3 regions of the Pantoea sp. X-Soil-ISGK-421 genome follow, and region 1 is predicted to be linked to each of the others. Evidence: predicted binding sites of a transcription regulator. Region 1 holds the regulator's gene; each other region holds the start of a gene.
What was found. The regulator PurR, encoded in region 1, represses purine synthesis genes. The targets are predictions, from matches to a motif close to CANGCAAACGTTTGCNTG.
Positions count from the first base shown of each region.

Region 1 (4,620 bases):
GATACCAGTGGTTTTCTTCAAGGCTCACTTCTTCTATAACAGATGAACTCATAGCTTCTCCATCACCTTCCGATCTGAACCTGAGAAAAAGAATAGCCAATTTCCCAAGACCTGTGAGAGAACTCACGGAAAACCCGTGCGCCAAAAATCCGACGTTTTACAGAGGTATGAATTTGAATAGAAAAGTTGGACGTAACACTGGAGTATCGTGCAGACGCCATCCCGCGACAGGGTCGCTAAAGGTATTACATTTATATTATTGATTTAATACAGAATTACTGACCCACTGAGTATATGCTCACGTGGGTCAATATTCAACGGGTGATCGTTAGTTTGCTAACGAAAACCGTTGCCTTAATGATTATCTTCGCAGGGACGGGAAGTGTGGGCAATATCACTTTGTGCGTTTACTGCTCGCTGGCAGACAAACCCCGCCCACGCCAGTACCACGGTGGCCACCATCACTAAAGTCGTGTTAAACAGCGCTTGCTCAAGGCCAGCAGAGACCAACAGGCTGGCGACAAAGCACGATCCTAACTGGAACAAGTTCTGTAATCCGGCCGCTTTGCCGGTGGCGTGCGGGAAGGGCGCTAATGCGCTGGCAACCACAATCGGATAGATCGCGCCATTGGCCAGCGCCATGCCGCAGAATGGCATGAGTAATACGAACAGCGGCGCTGAAGGCATTAAGGCGATAACAAACAGGCTCAGGATGCTCAGGCTATACAGCACCAGCAACCATGGCAACAGTTGTGCACCTTGATAACGATTTAACAGCGTGCGACAGCCAAAACCGCCAATTAAAAACGCAATAGTCTGCGGAATATAACTCAGGCCAATATCGCCCGGTGTCAGGCCAGCAGCGGCGAGAATGAAAGGTGATCCCGTCAGCCAGGCGAAGAAACTCGCCGAGCAAGCAGAATAGATCAAAACGTTACCGCTATAGACGCGCGTGCCCATTAAGGTTAACCAGCCAGGTTGGATACCACCGGCCACTTTTTCGCGCTTAGGCGACGTTAACTGCAGCGTACCGATCAGCAGTACCACCGCGACCAATGTCAGCGTGATAAAGATGCTGCGCCAGTGGAAGTGGCTGATAAGCCAGGCGCCAAGCAGTGGTGCCAGCGCAGGAGACAGCGCAACCAGCGGCATAATCGTTGCAAACACTTTATTCGCTTTGGCTTTTGGATAGTGATCTACCACCAACGCCTGCCAGCTCACGGCTGCAGCACACACGCCAATGGCCTGCACAAAGCGCAGCGCCAACATCAGGCGTACGTCGGTTACCCAAAGCATACCCAGGCAGCCGAGGGCGAAGATGGCTAAACCCGCCAGTAAAATCGGTTTACGTCCATAACGATCCGACAGCGGCCCCCAAAATACCTGTGCACAGGCAAAACCGCCGAGAAACAGACTTAAGCTGGCGCTGATAGTGCCGGGTGCGCTAGCAAAATCACGCTGCATATCGCCAAAGGCGGGTAAATACATATCCGTGGCAAGAAAGCCGAGCATGCTGAGCACGGCGAGATAAGGCATAAATGCTTTAGACGACAACATGTTGATTCTCTTTTGGGCAGGTTGAACGCCGGGGAGTGTAAAAGGATGCAACGCGCTTTGTGAAACGCTAATATTTGCATGGTGCTGTTAAATTTTTTGAAGGCAAAAATATGTGGTCAGAATATGCGCTTGAAGTGGTGGATGCCGTGGCGCGCACCGGCAGTTTTAGCGCGGCCGCGCAGGAGCTGCATCGCGTGCCTTCTGCCGTCAGCTATACCGTGCGTCAGCTGGAAACCTGGTTGGCGGTACCGTTGTTTGAGCGCCAGCATCGCGAAGTGGTCATGACACCAGCCGGCGAGCACTTCGTTCGTGAAGGGCGATCTGTTATCAAAAAAATGCTGGCAACGCGTAGGCAGTGTCAACAACTGGCGAATGGTTGGCGCGGTGAATTGAGTATCGCGGTTGACTGCATTGTAAAACCGCAGCGCACGCGGCAATTAGTGAAGGACTTCTATCGTCATTTTCCCGATATGGAGTTGATTATCAGCTACGAAGTGTTTAACGGAGTGTGGGATGCATTAGCCGATGGCCGGGTAGATGTCGCGATTGGCGCCACGCAGGCAATTCCCGTCGGTGGACGTTTTGCGTTTCAGGATATGGGCGCGCTGAATTGGCGTTGTGTGGTCAGCCCGGATCATCCGCTGGTTAACAGCACGGAACTGGATGATGAAACGTTGCGAGCGTGGCCATCTCTGGTGCTGGAAGATACGTCGCGTGCATTGCCGCGCCGTATGACCTGGACGCTAGATAATCAGCGGCGGCTGGTGGTGCCAGAATGGGAAACCGGGATGGCGTGTTTGCTGGCAGGATTGTGTGTTGGAATGGTGCCGGGCCATTTGGCGCGTCCACTGCTGGACAGTCATAAATTGGTCGAACTGTCGCTGCCGCAAGCCTTTCCTGATAGTCCGTGCTGCGTCAGCTGGGCAGAACAACGCACGTCGCCGGCGCTTGAGTGGTTACTGGCTTATCTGGGGGATGCTGAAACGCTGAACCACGAATGGCTCAGCGAAGTGTCAGCTTAGCGGCGATAATCGCGGAATGGGCCGTACGCCACTGAACGACGTTCAATCAGCGTAGGCTGAACCTCGATGGTTTGTGGATCTTCACGTTTGCTGGTGATGCGATCCAACAGCATTTCCAGCGCTTTTTCACCCAGTTCGGCTTTAGGCTGGTGTACGGTGGTCAGCGCGGGCGTGAAATAGCGCGCGTTGCGCACGTTATCGTAACCAATCACCGAGATATCTTGCGGTACACGCAAACCCATCTCATCGGCGGCACAAATTGCGCCCATCGCCATAATATCGCCGCCGCAGAACACGGCGGTTGGGCGCTGTTTCTGGTTAAGAATCTGCTGCATGGCCTGATAACCGGATTCAGGTTCAAAGTCGCCCTGAACCACCCATTCTGGACGCACTGTAATGCCTGCTTCGTTCATCGCCTGCAGAAATCCTGCGTGACGTCCGCCGCCGGTGTTGCGCTCCATCTGGCCAGGGATGGCACCAATATCGCGATGGCCACGTTCAATCAGATAACGCCCGGCGAGATAGCCGCCTTGAAACGCGTTGTCCTGCACCGTATCGGTAAAATCACCGCGCGAAGCACCCCAATCCATGACGACCATCGGGATATTGCGGTTCTCTTCCAGCATTTGCAGTAAATCGTCCGGATACTCAGAACACATCACCAGCAAACCATCGACGCGCTTTTGCGCCATCATCGACAGATAGGCGCGCTGTTTTTGCAGATCGTTGTGCGCATTGCCGAGAATCAACGTATAGCCGCGTTCGAAACAACGATTCTCCACCGCTTCGATAATTTCAGCAAAATAGGGCGCTTCACTGGACGTTGCCAGCAGACCTAAGGTTTTGGTGTGATTCACTTTGAGACTACGCGCCACGGCACTTGGCGAGTAGTGTAATTGTTTGATCGCTTCCCATACGGCGTTACGCGTTTCTTCCGCAACGAAACGCGTTTTGTTGATGACATGCGAAACCGTGGTGGTTGAGACACCTGCGCGTTTTGCGACATCTTTAATTGTTGCCATGAAAATGGTACTCCTGGTCTTATCGCAACTTACTGATAAGTATATTGTTAAACGTTTGCGTCTGCTAACGCTTTTACAGCTCAAAAGGCGGGCAAAACGGGGTGTTATAGCAGACGAAATCACTTCATTATGCTGAAAATACAGCACGCGCAAAATCTGTTGCGCAACGAAAGGCGGCGATTCTAACAAGCCCGCGCGGATAACACGAGATTTTTGCCGATTGCTGTGCGAAAATCGCGTTAACCCTATTAATTGTGTGACTAAGGAGTTGTGATGAATACTGACCTGAAGCTGGCGCTAATGACCACTGTTGGCGCACTGTTGATGATTATCGCCTTCAGTTTTACCGCGATCATGCATTAACAAAAAAGCCGGAGCTGTGTGCAGCATCCGGCTTTTTTCTGTTTGTTGCGCAACAATTAGCGAATGGTTTTTGGCGTCATCATACGACGCGCGCCCACATAGTGTTTCTGCCAGTAATCCTCTCCCAAAGCGCTAATCTGAATATCTTTGCCGGTACGCGGCGACTGAATGAATTTGCCGTTGCCGAGATAAACACCAACATGATCAGCGGTGCCGCGATTGTTAATGCGGAAGAACACCAGATCCCCTTTCTCCAGCATTTCACGTTTGATCGGGGAAGCATCACGCAAGTGATACATCTCATTGGCGGTGCGCGGAAATTTGAATTTCACCAGATCTTTATAGGCGTACCAGACCAATCCACTGCAGTCGAAACCGGTATGTGGCGAGGTGCCGCCCCATTGATAAGGTTTACCGAGTTGGCCCATTAATTTGGTCATCGCCGTTTCACGCGCTTTTTGATAACGCTGGCGGTGCGACTTACTCATTTTGATGCCGGTAAGCGCAACCGCTTCGTCATCAACCACCACTTCGGGAGATTTCTTCACCAGGCGTTGATGACCGTATTTCTTAGCGGTAAGTTTCAGCGGGGATTTTTTGCTGGTGGTTTTGTGCAGCGCGGTTTCAGTTTTGGTCTGTTTTTTTAGTTTGAATTT
Region 1 covers NZ_AP035979.1:1,801,966-1,806,585, forward strand. The annotation lists gene cfa (cyclopropane fatty acyl phospholipid synthase) at 1-52, opposite strand, end outside; gene punC (purine nucleoside transporter PunC) at 355-1,557, opposite strand; gene punR (DNA-binding transcriptional activator PunR) at 1,668-2,579, shown strand; gene purR (HTH-type transcriptional repressor PurR) at 2,576-3,601, opposite strand; gene cydH (cytochrome bd-I oxidase subunit CydH) at 3,875-3,964, shown strand; gene AC6I8K_RS08440 (C40 family peptidase) at 4,021-4,620, opposite strand, start outside.

Region 2 (4,620 bases), 250 kb from region 1:
CGTTGTTAGTCGCGCTGTTGCAGGCAGAGGTGCTCGGCTTCTGGCTGCTGCCGTTCCTGCTGCTGGCGCTGATCGCGGCATGGCGCTTAAAGCATCATGAACAGCGCGCCGATGCACCGCTGTTCCCGCTGGAAATCTGGCGCAGTCGGCTCATCGTTGCTGGCAACGTCGGCAACCTGATTATCGGTGCCAGCATGATGGGTATCAGCGCCTTTCTGCCAACGTGGATTCAGGGCATTACCGGCGGCACGCCGCTACAGGCGGGCAGCGCACTGGCGATGATGTCGATTGGCTGGCCGCTGGCGAGCACCTTAAGCGGCAGATTGATGCTTATCACCTCGTATCGCTTCACCGCACAGATGGGCGCATTGTTGCTGATTACCGGCAGCGCATTACTGCTGTTGCTGCGTAGCGATAGCTCAATCATGCAGGCAGGATTTACCGCGTTTGTGATTGGTACCGGCATGGGCATGACCAGCACGACCTTTCTGGTGTCGGTGCAGAACCATGCGCATTACGATATTCGTGGCATTTGCACCGCATCAATCATGTTTAGCCGCATGATCGGTTCGGCAATTGGCACGGCGTTATTAGGCGCGGTGCTGAACCTGAATCTGTCGCTGCGTCTGCCGCAGGCGGAAGATCCGATGCAAAAGATCATGTCACACGAAAGTCGCCAGGCGCTGCCAGAAGCGACGCTGCATGATTGGACCGGGCAAATCGCCACCTCATTGCATTGGGTATTTGTAGTGTCGTTGCTGATTGCGCTGTTAACACTGTGGGTCGCGTGGATGATGCCGCGGCAAAGGCCGGAAGTAGAGTAAAAGCAGGGCGGCTATCAAGCCGCCCGAAGGGTTACTGCGCTGGCGTATCCTGAGAGCTGCCTGCGCCGTCTGGCACGCTGCTGTCACCATCACGGCCATTTTTCTTGTAGACGATTTTCTGTGTGTCGTTTTCACAATGACCCACCACCTGTCCGCCCACCTGATCGGCCTGATCATTGGCCACGATATCCAGCGTGAAGTCAGATTCGGCGACGCCGTTGTTAATGATTTTTTTGCTGATATCCGCTTTGACACTTTCACAAGAAGCCTGCGCCAATACCGGTAGCGCGAGCATCGCCATCAGCAGAACTGCATTACGTTTTTTCATCATTCACTCCTTTGGTCAGAATTCCTGTAAAAACTATAGCAGTGATGGCGGATTAAGGTGCAAGCGGGCGTCCGGTCCGGCGATCAAGACAACGCAGCGTGTTGGGTTCCCAATAAGCATTCACGTTGTAGCTTTTCTCGCAGGAGTCGCGGGTATCAAAGGCTTTGTCCGCTTTATCGAACTCTTTCTCCACGCGCGTATTCACTTTATTACGCAGGTTTTTGGTATCGTTCCACTGCTCTTTGCTCTGGCGCGCGGCTTCATTGCTCGATGCGCTGCTGCCATCTTCAATGATCAGGCGATCGGTTTTGGCAGAAGCCAGCGGCGCAGCCAAAAACAGACTTGAAGTCAGCACGGTCGCCAGCAGGGCGGAAAACAGTTTTTTCATCGTCATTTCCTTCAGTTAACACCAGCACAGCCGGGATCGCGGCTGTAACAACTATGGGCGCTAGTATATCATCGCTGCTTATTTGCTCACCAGTGGTGAGCGCTTTGTTTAGCTTAGAGAGAGATTTTCTATGCTGGTTAAAACCGCCTTGCTGTTTTTTATCACTGCGATTGCGGAAATTGTTGGCTGTTTCCTGCCGTGGCTGTGGTTAAAGAAGGGCATGACGGCCTGGCTGCTGGTGCCGGCGGCGGCGAGTCTGGCGCTGTTCGTCTGGTTATTGACGCTGCATCCCGCAGCCAGCGGACGCGTCTATGCGGCCTATGGTGGCGTTTATGTGCTAACGGCGCTGATATGGTTACGCGTGGTGGATGGTGTGAAGTTAAGTACGTGGGATTGGGTCGGCGCGTTGGTTGCTTTTAGCGGTATGCTGATCATCGTTGCTGGCTGGAGCCGTGTTTAATGCGTTCCGTGAAATCGTAGGGTCGCCATTTATGGCGATCGGGTGCGCATTACTGCGCACCTTACAAAATCGCATTAACCTTTATGCACCTTCAAACCTGCAGTGGTTTGCGTTACCGGCATAATCTCCAGCGTATTGATGTTGACGTGCTTTGGCAGCGTGGTGACCCAATAGACCGCTTCAGTGACATCGTCTGCTGTCAGCGCGGTAGTGCCTTCATACACCTGTTCCGCTTTGCCATCATCGCCTTTAAAGCGCACATTGGAGAATTCAGTGCCACCCACTAAACCGGGTTCAATATCGGTCACGCGCAGCGCGGTGCCGTGCAGGTCGGTACGCAGGTTCAGGCTAAACTGACGGACAAACGCTTTCGTCGCGCCATACACGTTGCCACCCAAATAAGGCCAGCTGCCCGCAATCGAACCGATATTCACGATGTGGCCGACGTTGCGCTCTACCATGGCAGGCAGCACGGCGCGCGTCATGTACACCAAACCTTTATTGTTGGTGTCGATCATATTTTCCCAATCTTCAATATTGGCTTTGTGCGCAGGTTCCACGCCCAACGCCAGACCGGCATTGTTCACCAGCACATCAATATCGCGCCATTCAGCGGGCAGGGAAGCGATCACTTCATCGATGGCCGCGCGATTACGCACATCCAATTGCACGGTATAGAGATTGTCGCCCAGCTCCTCTTTCAGCTCTTTTAAACGCTCAGCGCGACGGCCGCTGGCGATCACTTTGTGACCTGTAGCAATGAAGCGGCGGGTGATACTTTGACCAAAACCAGCGGTTGCGCCAGTAACAAAAATAATCATCTCACTGTTCCTCAAACGATTTCAGGTTATCAGCCACACCTTAGCATTAACCTCTAACCCGTGCTCATGAAAACCAAATGCAGCTTGTTGCAGGATTTTTCCTGCACGTTAGCAGTGCAACAGCGCACCACAAAGACGCACATCTGCGGGCGATAAACACACTATGCCCGGCAAAAGTTTCCTCGCTATAACATCGCAACCGTTTGCTAATCCAGGCAACCGGTTGCGCATACGATTGCCAGCAAGCTTGACACATAAATCAGCCGAATCAACCTATTATATTGAATTTAAACAGTATTATTTCTTCTTTGCATTGGCATGCACTTTGCAAACTATCTTTAAGGCAATTACCTGCACATAAAAAAGTACCAAGGAACCGTTATGCCTTACGCACCCGAAACGCTGCTGCGCGCCAGCTTCTTTGATTTCACCGATCTGGCCGCGCAGCCGGATGACATCGCTGCCAATGCGCGCTATCTCGAAGATGGGTTATTAACGCTGCGGGACGGCAAAGTGGTCAGCCTCGAAAGCTGGCAGATTGCAGAAGGCCGTGTGGATCCCACGCGCGTCACCGATCTGCGCGGCAAACTGATCGTGCCCGGCTTTATCGATACCCATATTCATTACCCGCAAACCGAAATGATCGGCGCCTTTGGCGAACAGCTGCTTGAATGGCTCAACCAGTACACCTTCCCGGTGGAAAGCCAATATCACTGTCCTCATCATGCGGCTAAGATGTCGGCGTTCTTCCTGCATCAGCTGTTGTCTAACGGCACGACGACTGCGTTGGTGTTTGGCACTGTCCATAAGCAATCGGTCGATTCACTGTTCAGCGCGGCGCAGCAGCTGGATATGCGGCTGATTGCCGGTAAAGTGATGATGGATCGCAACGCGCCTGAAGACCTAACGGAAACGCCAGAAGAGAGCTATCAGCACACGCGAGAACTGATTGAACGCTGGCATCAACGTGGTCGCCTGAGCTATGCACTCACGCCGCGCTTTGCGCCAACGTCCTCGCCGGAACTGCTGGATAAAGTGCGACAGCTACGCGAGGAGTTTCCTGATGTGTGGATGCATACGCATTTAAGTGAAAACCAGCAGGAGATCGCGTGGGTAAAAGCGTTATTTCCAGAGCGCGAAGGCTATCTCGATGTCTATCATCACCACCAACTCACCGGCAAACGCAGCGTGTTCGCGCACTGCCTGCATCTGGAAGACAAAGAGTGGCAATGCCTGCATGACACCGATTCATCGATTGCCTTCTGCCCAACCTCAAACCTGTTCCTTGGCAGCGGCTTATTCAACATCAAACGCTGCTGGCAGCAGGGCGTGCGCATGGGCATTGGCACCGACGTTGGCGCGGGTACCACCTTTAATCTGCTGCAAACGCTGGGCGAAGCCTACAAAGTCGGTCAATTACAGCAATACAAACTCAGCGCCTGCGAAGCGCTCTATCACGCTACGTTAGGCGGGGCGCATGCATTGGATCTCGATGATGTGATTGGCAACTTTAACTGCGGTAAAGAGGCCGACTTTGTGGTGCTCGATCCGGCAGTGTCGCCGCTGCAGAAGCTGCGCAACGCCAACAGCAAAGACATCTGGGAGCGACTATTTGTAATGATGACGCTGGGCGACGACCGCAACATCGCGCAAACCTGGGTGAGCGGCAAGCCGGTCTGGCAGCGTGAAAGTGAGGAGCAAATCGCATGATTCAGTTCTTACTCAACAATCGTTTAATCACCGAACTCGCACTTGATCCCAACCTCACCGTGCTCAACTATCTGCGCGGTCAGTTGCAG
Region 2 covers NZ_AP035979.1:2,048,259-2,052,878, reverse strand. The annotation lists gene AC6I8K_RS09570 (MDR family MFS transporter) at 1-824, shown strand, start outside; gene AC6I8K_RS09565 (DUF1161 domain-containing protein) at 856-1,152, opposite strand; gene AC6I8K_RS09560 (DUF1283 family protein) at 1,205-1,540, opposite strand; gene AC6I8K_RS09555 (YnfA family protein) at 1,671-2,000, shown strand; gene ydfG (bifunctional NADP-dependent 3-hydroxy acid dehydrogenase/3-hydroxypropionate dehydrogenase YdfG) at 2,075-2,821, opposite strand; gene guaD (guanine deaminase) at 3,203-4,531, shown strand; gene xdhA (xanthine dehydrogenase small subunit) at 4,528-4,620, shown strand, end outside.
Region 2: a site for PurR is predicted at 3,034-3,051, ahead of guaD (guanine deaminase). Genes of this name have one in related genera too.

Region 3 (4,620 bases), 2.2 Mb from region 1:
AGCTTGCTCACGGGAAAATTCGCCACTCAGATGGCCTTCATGCATCACCATGATGCGGTCGCTCATGCCCAGCACTTCTGGCATTTCCGATGACACCAAAATGATGCTCAGCCCTTCGGCTTTAAACTGGTTAATTAACTGATAAATTTCTTTTTTTGCCCCGACATCGACGCCGCGTGTCGGCTCATCAAGAATCAGCACATCAGGACGCGTCATCAGGCCACGCGCAATCGCCACTTTCTGCTGATTCCCCCCCGACAGCAGGCCAATCGGCTGCTCCATCGACGGGGTTTTAACGTTGAACAGACGAATAAAATCGCCCACCGCCAGCTGCTCGTCACTGTGTCTCAGGTTGCCCGCGCCGGTGCTGAAATAGCGCAGCGCGGTCAGCGACATGTTCTCTTTCACCGACATCCCCAGCACCAGGCCATCGCGTTTGCGATCTTCCGAGATATATACGATGCCGTTGGCGAGGCCATCCTGCGGAGAGCGGGTCACGATCTCACGGCCGTTCAGGGTCACTTTGCCTTTGCTGCGTGGCAGCGCGCCGTACAGCACTTTCATCAGTTCGGTACGTCCTGCGCCCATCAGACCGGATACGCCAAGGATTTCGCCTTTGCGCAGCGTAAAGCTGACGTCATCCACACCCGGACCGCTGAGGTTTTCGACCCTTAAGCGGATCTCACCCGGTTGTTGATCGATACGCGGATATTGATCTTCCAGTTTGCGGCCTACCATCATCTCGATCAGGCTCTCTTCGATGAGATCGCACACTGCGCGCTCGGCAATAAACTGCCCATCGCGGAACACGGTGACGTCATCGCAAATCTCGAAGATCTCTTTCATGCGGTGCGAGATATAGACAATGCCGCAGCCCTGCGCTTTCAGTTCATTGATCACGCGGAACAGCGACAGCGTTTCGGTATCGGTTAACGCATCAGTCGGTTCATCCATAATGATGACTTTCGATTCGAAACTGAGCACTTTGGCGATCTCGACCATCTGCTGATCGCCAATCGACAAATCGCCCACCAGCTTGTGGCTGTTGAAGCGCAGATTAAGGCGCTTTAACAGCGCATCCGCCGCGGCATACATCTTTTTCCATTCGATGCGGCCAAAACGGTTAACAAATTCACGGCCAAGGAAAATATTCTCGGCGACGGTCAGTTGCGGGATCAGGTTCAGTTCCTGATGGATAATGCCAATGCCCGCTTCCTGCGACGCTTTCGGGCCGGAGAAAGCGACATCCTTACCGAGCCACTGCATGGAGCCGGCATCCATGCTGTAAATGCCGGTCAGCACTTTCATCATGGTGGATTTGCCCGCACCGTTTTCGCCCACCAGCGCCATGACGCGTCCCGGATAGACGGCGAGCGATGCGCCATTCAGCGCCTTCACGCCCGGAAACGACTTTACAATCCCTTTGAGTTGCAATAACGGTTGCATAGCGGCCTCAGAAGGTCACGCCGGCGCTCAGGATGACATTCGCATACGGAGAACACTCTCCGCTGCGAATGACCGCCTGACTACGCTGCGTTTGTTGTTTGAATTGTTCATGGCTGGTGTAACGGATGGTGATGACATTCCCCTGGTGCTGTTGCAAGGCTTCGAGCACGGCGAGCAGTGCGCTATGGAGCTGCGGATTGTGCTGCTTAATCTCCTCCGCCATCAGGGCGCTTTCAACCTGCATCTCCTGCGTGACAACCTCAACCACCTGTAAAAATTCGGGCGTACCCGGCGTTAACGCCAGATCGATGCGCTGTGGACCAGCCGGAATTGGCAAGCCTGCATCAGCAATCGTCAGCGTATCGGTGTGCCCCAGGCGAGCAATCACATGAGAGACTTCAGCGTTTAACAAGCGACCTTTTTTCATTTCTTCCACTCCACAGCGAAACGTTTCGCTGATCGGGAGTGTATAAAATGCGCACGGCAACTCAATCACGGCATCACGGAAATGTGATCGCCATCGAAACGTTTCGCTTGTGCCAGAGAGAATTTGAGTTTGGAAGGGTTTTGGAGCCGCTCAGGCGGCTCCGGGGAAGGATTATGGCAGTTTACGTACCTGTTTCACGTCCAGTTCGATGGAGTTGAAATCTTTATCCAGTTCGCCGGTCAGTTCTACCTGATCCTTCGGCGAGACGGTCAATCCGTTCCAGCGTTTATGATCGATTTCGACCTTCATGGTGCCGGTAGCATCACGAAACTGATAATCCTCATCACCGATTTGCTTCTCAAGCGTACCGCGCACGGTGATCCAGCTATCGTCTTTCATCTCTTCGGCCTGTTTCACCGTGACAACGCTGGTGTTATCGGCTTTGAAACCACCGGATTTAACCTGTGCAGTTGGCGCATTCGGATCAACAAAACCGCCTTGCTGAGCAGCAAGAACCGGCGTGGCGGCCAGGGCGACAATCGCTAACAGAGCTGCGGACTTTTTCATATTTCACCTCTTTTCCATGAATGTGTCGGTTTACGGAAGCTATTTCACCATAAGGTTCTTAACAGGATCTTAAGAGAATGGCTTTTACGTACATTCATGAAAAATAGTCTATTTGCGGCTATTTTCCCTGTACAACAGGGATTGTGCTTCGTATAACACGGCTCAACACAAGGAGAACTGATGCGCATTTTACTGATCGAAGATGACACCTTGATTGGCGACGGTTTGAAAGTTGGGCTGACCAGGCTTGGCTTCAGCGTGGATTGGTTTGTCTCCGGCGAAGCCGGATTTCAGGCGCTAACGGCCGCGCCCTGGGATGCGGTGGTACTGGATCTGTCGCTGCCGGAACGCGATGGTCTGGATATCCTGCGTCAGTGGCGTCAGCAAGGACAAGACGTGCCGGTGCTAATTCTCACTGCACGTGATGCGCTCGATCAACGCGTGCAGGGATTGCAACTTGGTGCCGACGATTACCTGTGCAAGCCATTTGCGTTAACAGAAGTCGCGGCGCGCTTGCAGGCGCTGATCCGTCGTCGTCATGGGCAGCTGCAGCCAGAACTCAAACACGGCAAAGTAGTGATGGCACCCAACAGCCACAGCGTAATGTGCGATGGCGAAGCCGTCAGCCTGAAGAGCCGCGAACTGGCGCTACTGGAACTGTTTCTGCGCAATCCAGGCCGCGTGCTCACGCGCAGCCAGCTGGAAGAGAAGCTCTACAGCTGGGATGAAGATGTCTCTAGCAATGCGGTAGAAGTGCACATTCATCATCTACGCAAGAAACTCGGCAGCCAGTTTATCCGTACCGTACACGGCGTTGGTTATACGCTGGGAGCGGAGGAATGAGTCTGTTTCTGCGCCTCGCCATCGGCTTTGTGCTGTTGATCATGTTGTGCGGCGGACTTGCTGGTCTCAGCGCCTGGCATCAAACCCGCGATACGGTGAACGAGCTGTTTGATACCCAGCAAATGCTGTTTGCTAAACGCCTAATCACCCTCGATCCAACCGCGTTGCAGGACGTTACGCTGCCCAAAACTAAAGCGATCCTGCGCCATCATCGTGGCGAGCAGGATGATGATGCGCTGGCGTTTGCCATTTTCAGCGCCGAAGGCCAGCCGCTATTAAACGACGGTGAAAATGGTCGCGATCTGCAGTTTGATCAGCAGCGCGATGGCTTTGTTGATGGTCAGCTGCGTGACGATAATGACAGCTGGCGCTTAGTGTGGCTGACCTCTGAGGATAAGCGTTATCGCGTGGTGGTCGGGCAAGAGTGGGAATACCGCGATGATATGACGCGCGATCTGGCGCTCAGCAGCCTGATGCCGTGGCTGATCGCCATGCCGTTTATGCTGCTGTTGCTGCTGTTGCTGGTGTGGTTTGAGCTGCGCCCGTTGAAACGCCTCACGCTTTCACTGCATCAGCGTGCACCGGATGATGCTACGCCATTGCCGGACACGCGCTTGCCCAAAGAGGTGAAGCCGCTGGTGGTGGCGCTTAATGGCTTGTTCAGTCGTATGGCGCATTTGGTGCAGCGCGAACGTCGCTTTACTTCCGATGCCGCCCATGAACTGCGCAGCCCATTGGCGGCGCTGCGGGTGCAAAGTGAAGTAATTCAGCTGGCCGATGATGATGAGGCGATGCGCAAACGTGCCATTCAGCAACTGGATAGCGGCATTGCGCGCGCCACGCGGTTGGTGGATCAGCTTTTAACACTGTCCCGTGTGGAAGCTGACGATCTGCGCAGCGAGTTTCAACCGGTAGCGCTGGCGCCACTGCTCCAAAATTTGTTGGCGGAGCACTTCCCGCAGGCGGAACAACAGCAAAAGCATTTGCAGTTCACCAGCCACGCCGAACCGGTGATGAACGGTCATCCGCTGTTGCTGGGTTTGATGGTGCGGAATCTGCTGGATAACGCGCTACGCTATTCGCCGTCGGGCAGCACCATTGACGTACAGCTCAATGCCCGCGCCATAACCGTTGATGATAACGGGCCTGGCGTCAGCGATGAGCAACTGGCACGGTTGGGTGAACGCTTCTGGCGACCGCCGGGACAGGCGCAAACCGGGAGCGGATTGGGGCTTTCGATTGTGAAGAATATTGCGCAGCTGCACGACATTCAATTGCTGTTCAGCCAGCGAGCCAGCGGAGGATTGCGCGTCACCTTGAGTTGGTGACGCGCATGC
Region 3 covers NZ_AP035979.1:4,045,366-4,049,985, forward strand. The annotation lists gene rbsA (ribose ABC transporter ATP-binding protein RbsA) at 1-1,446, opposite strand, end outside; gene rbsD (D-ribose pyranase) at 1,454-1,873, opposite strand; gene AC6I8K_RS18780 (YgiW/YdeI family stress tolerance OB fold protein) at 2,045-2,440, opposite strand; gene qseB (quorum sensing response regulator transcription factor QseB) at 2,621-3,283, shown strand; gene qseC (quorum sensing histidine kinase QseC) at 3,280-4,611, shown strand.
Region 3: a site for PurR is predicted at 1,887-1,904, ahead of rbsD (D-ribose pyranase). Genes of this name have one in related genera too.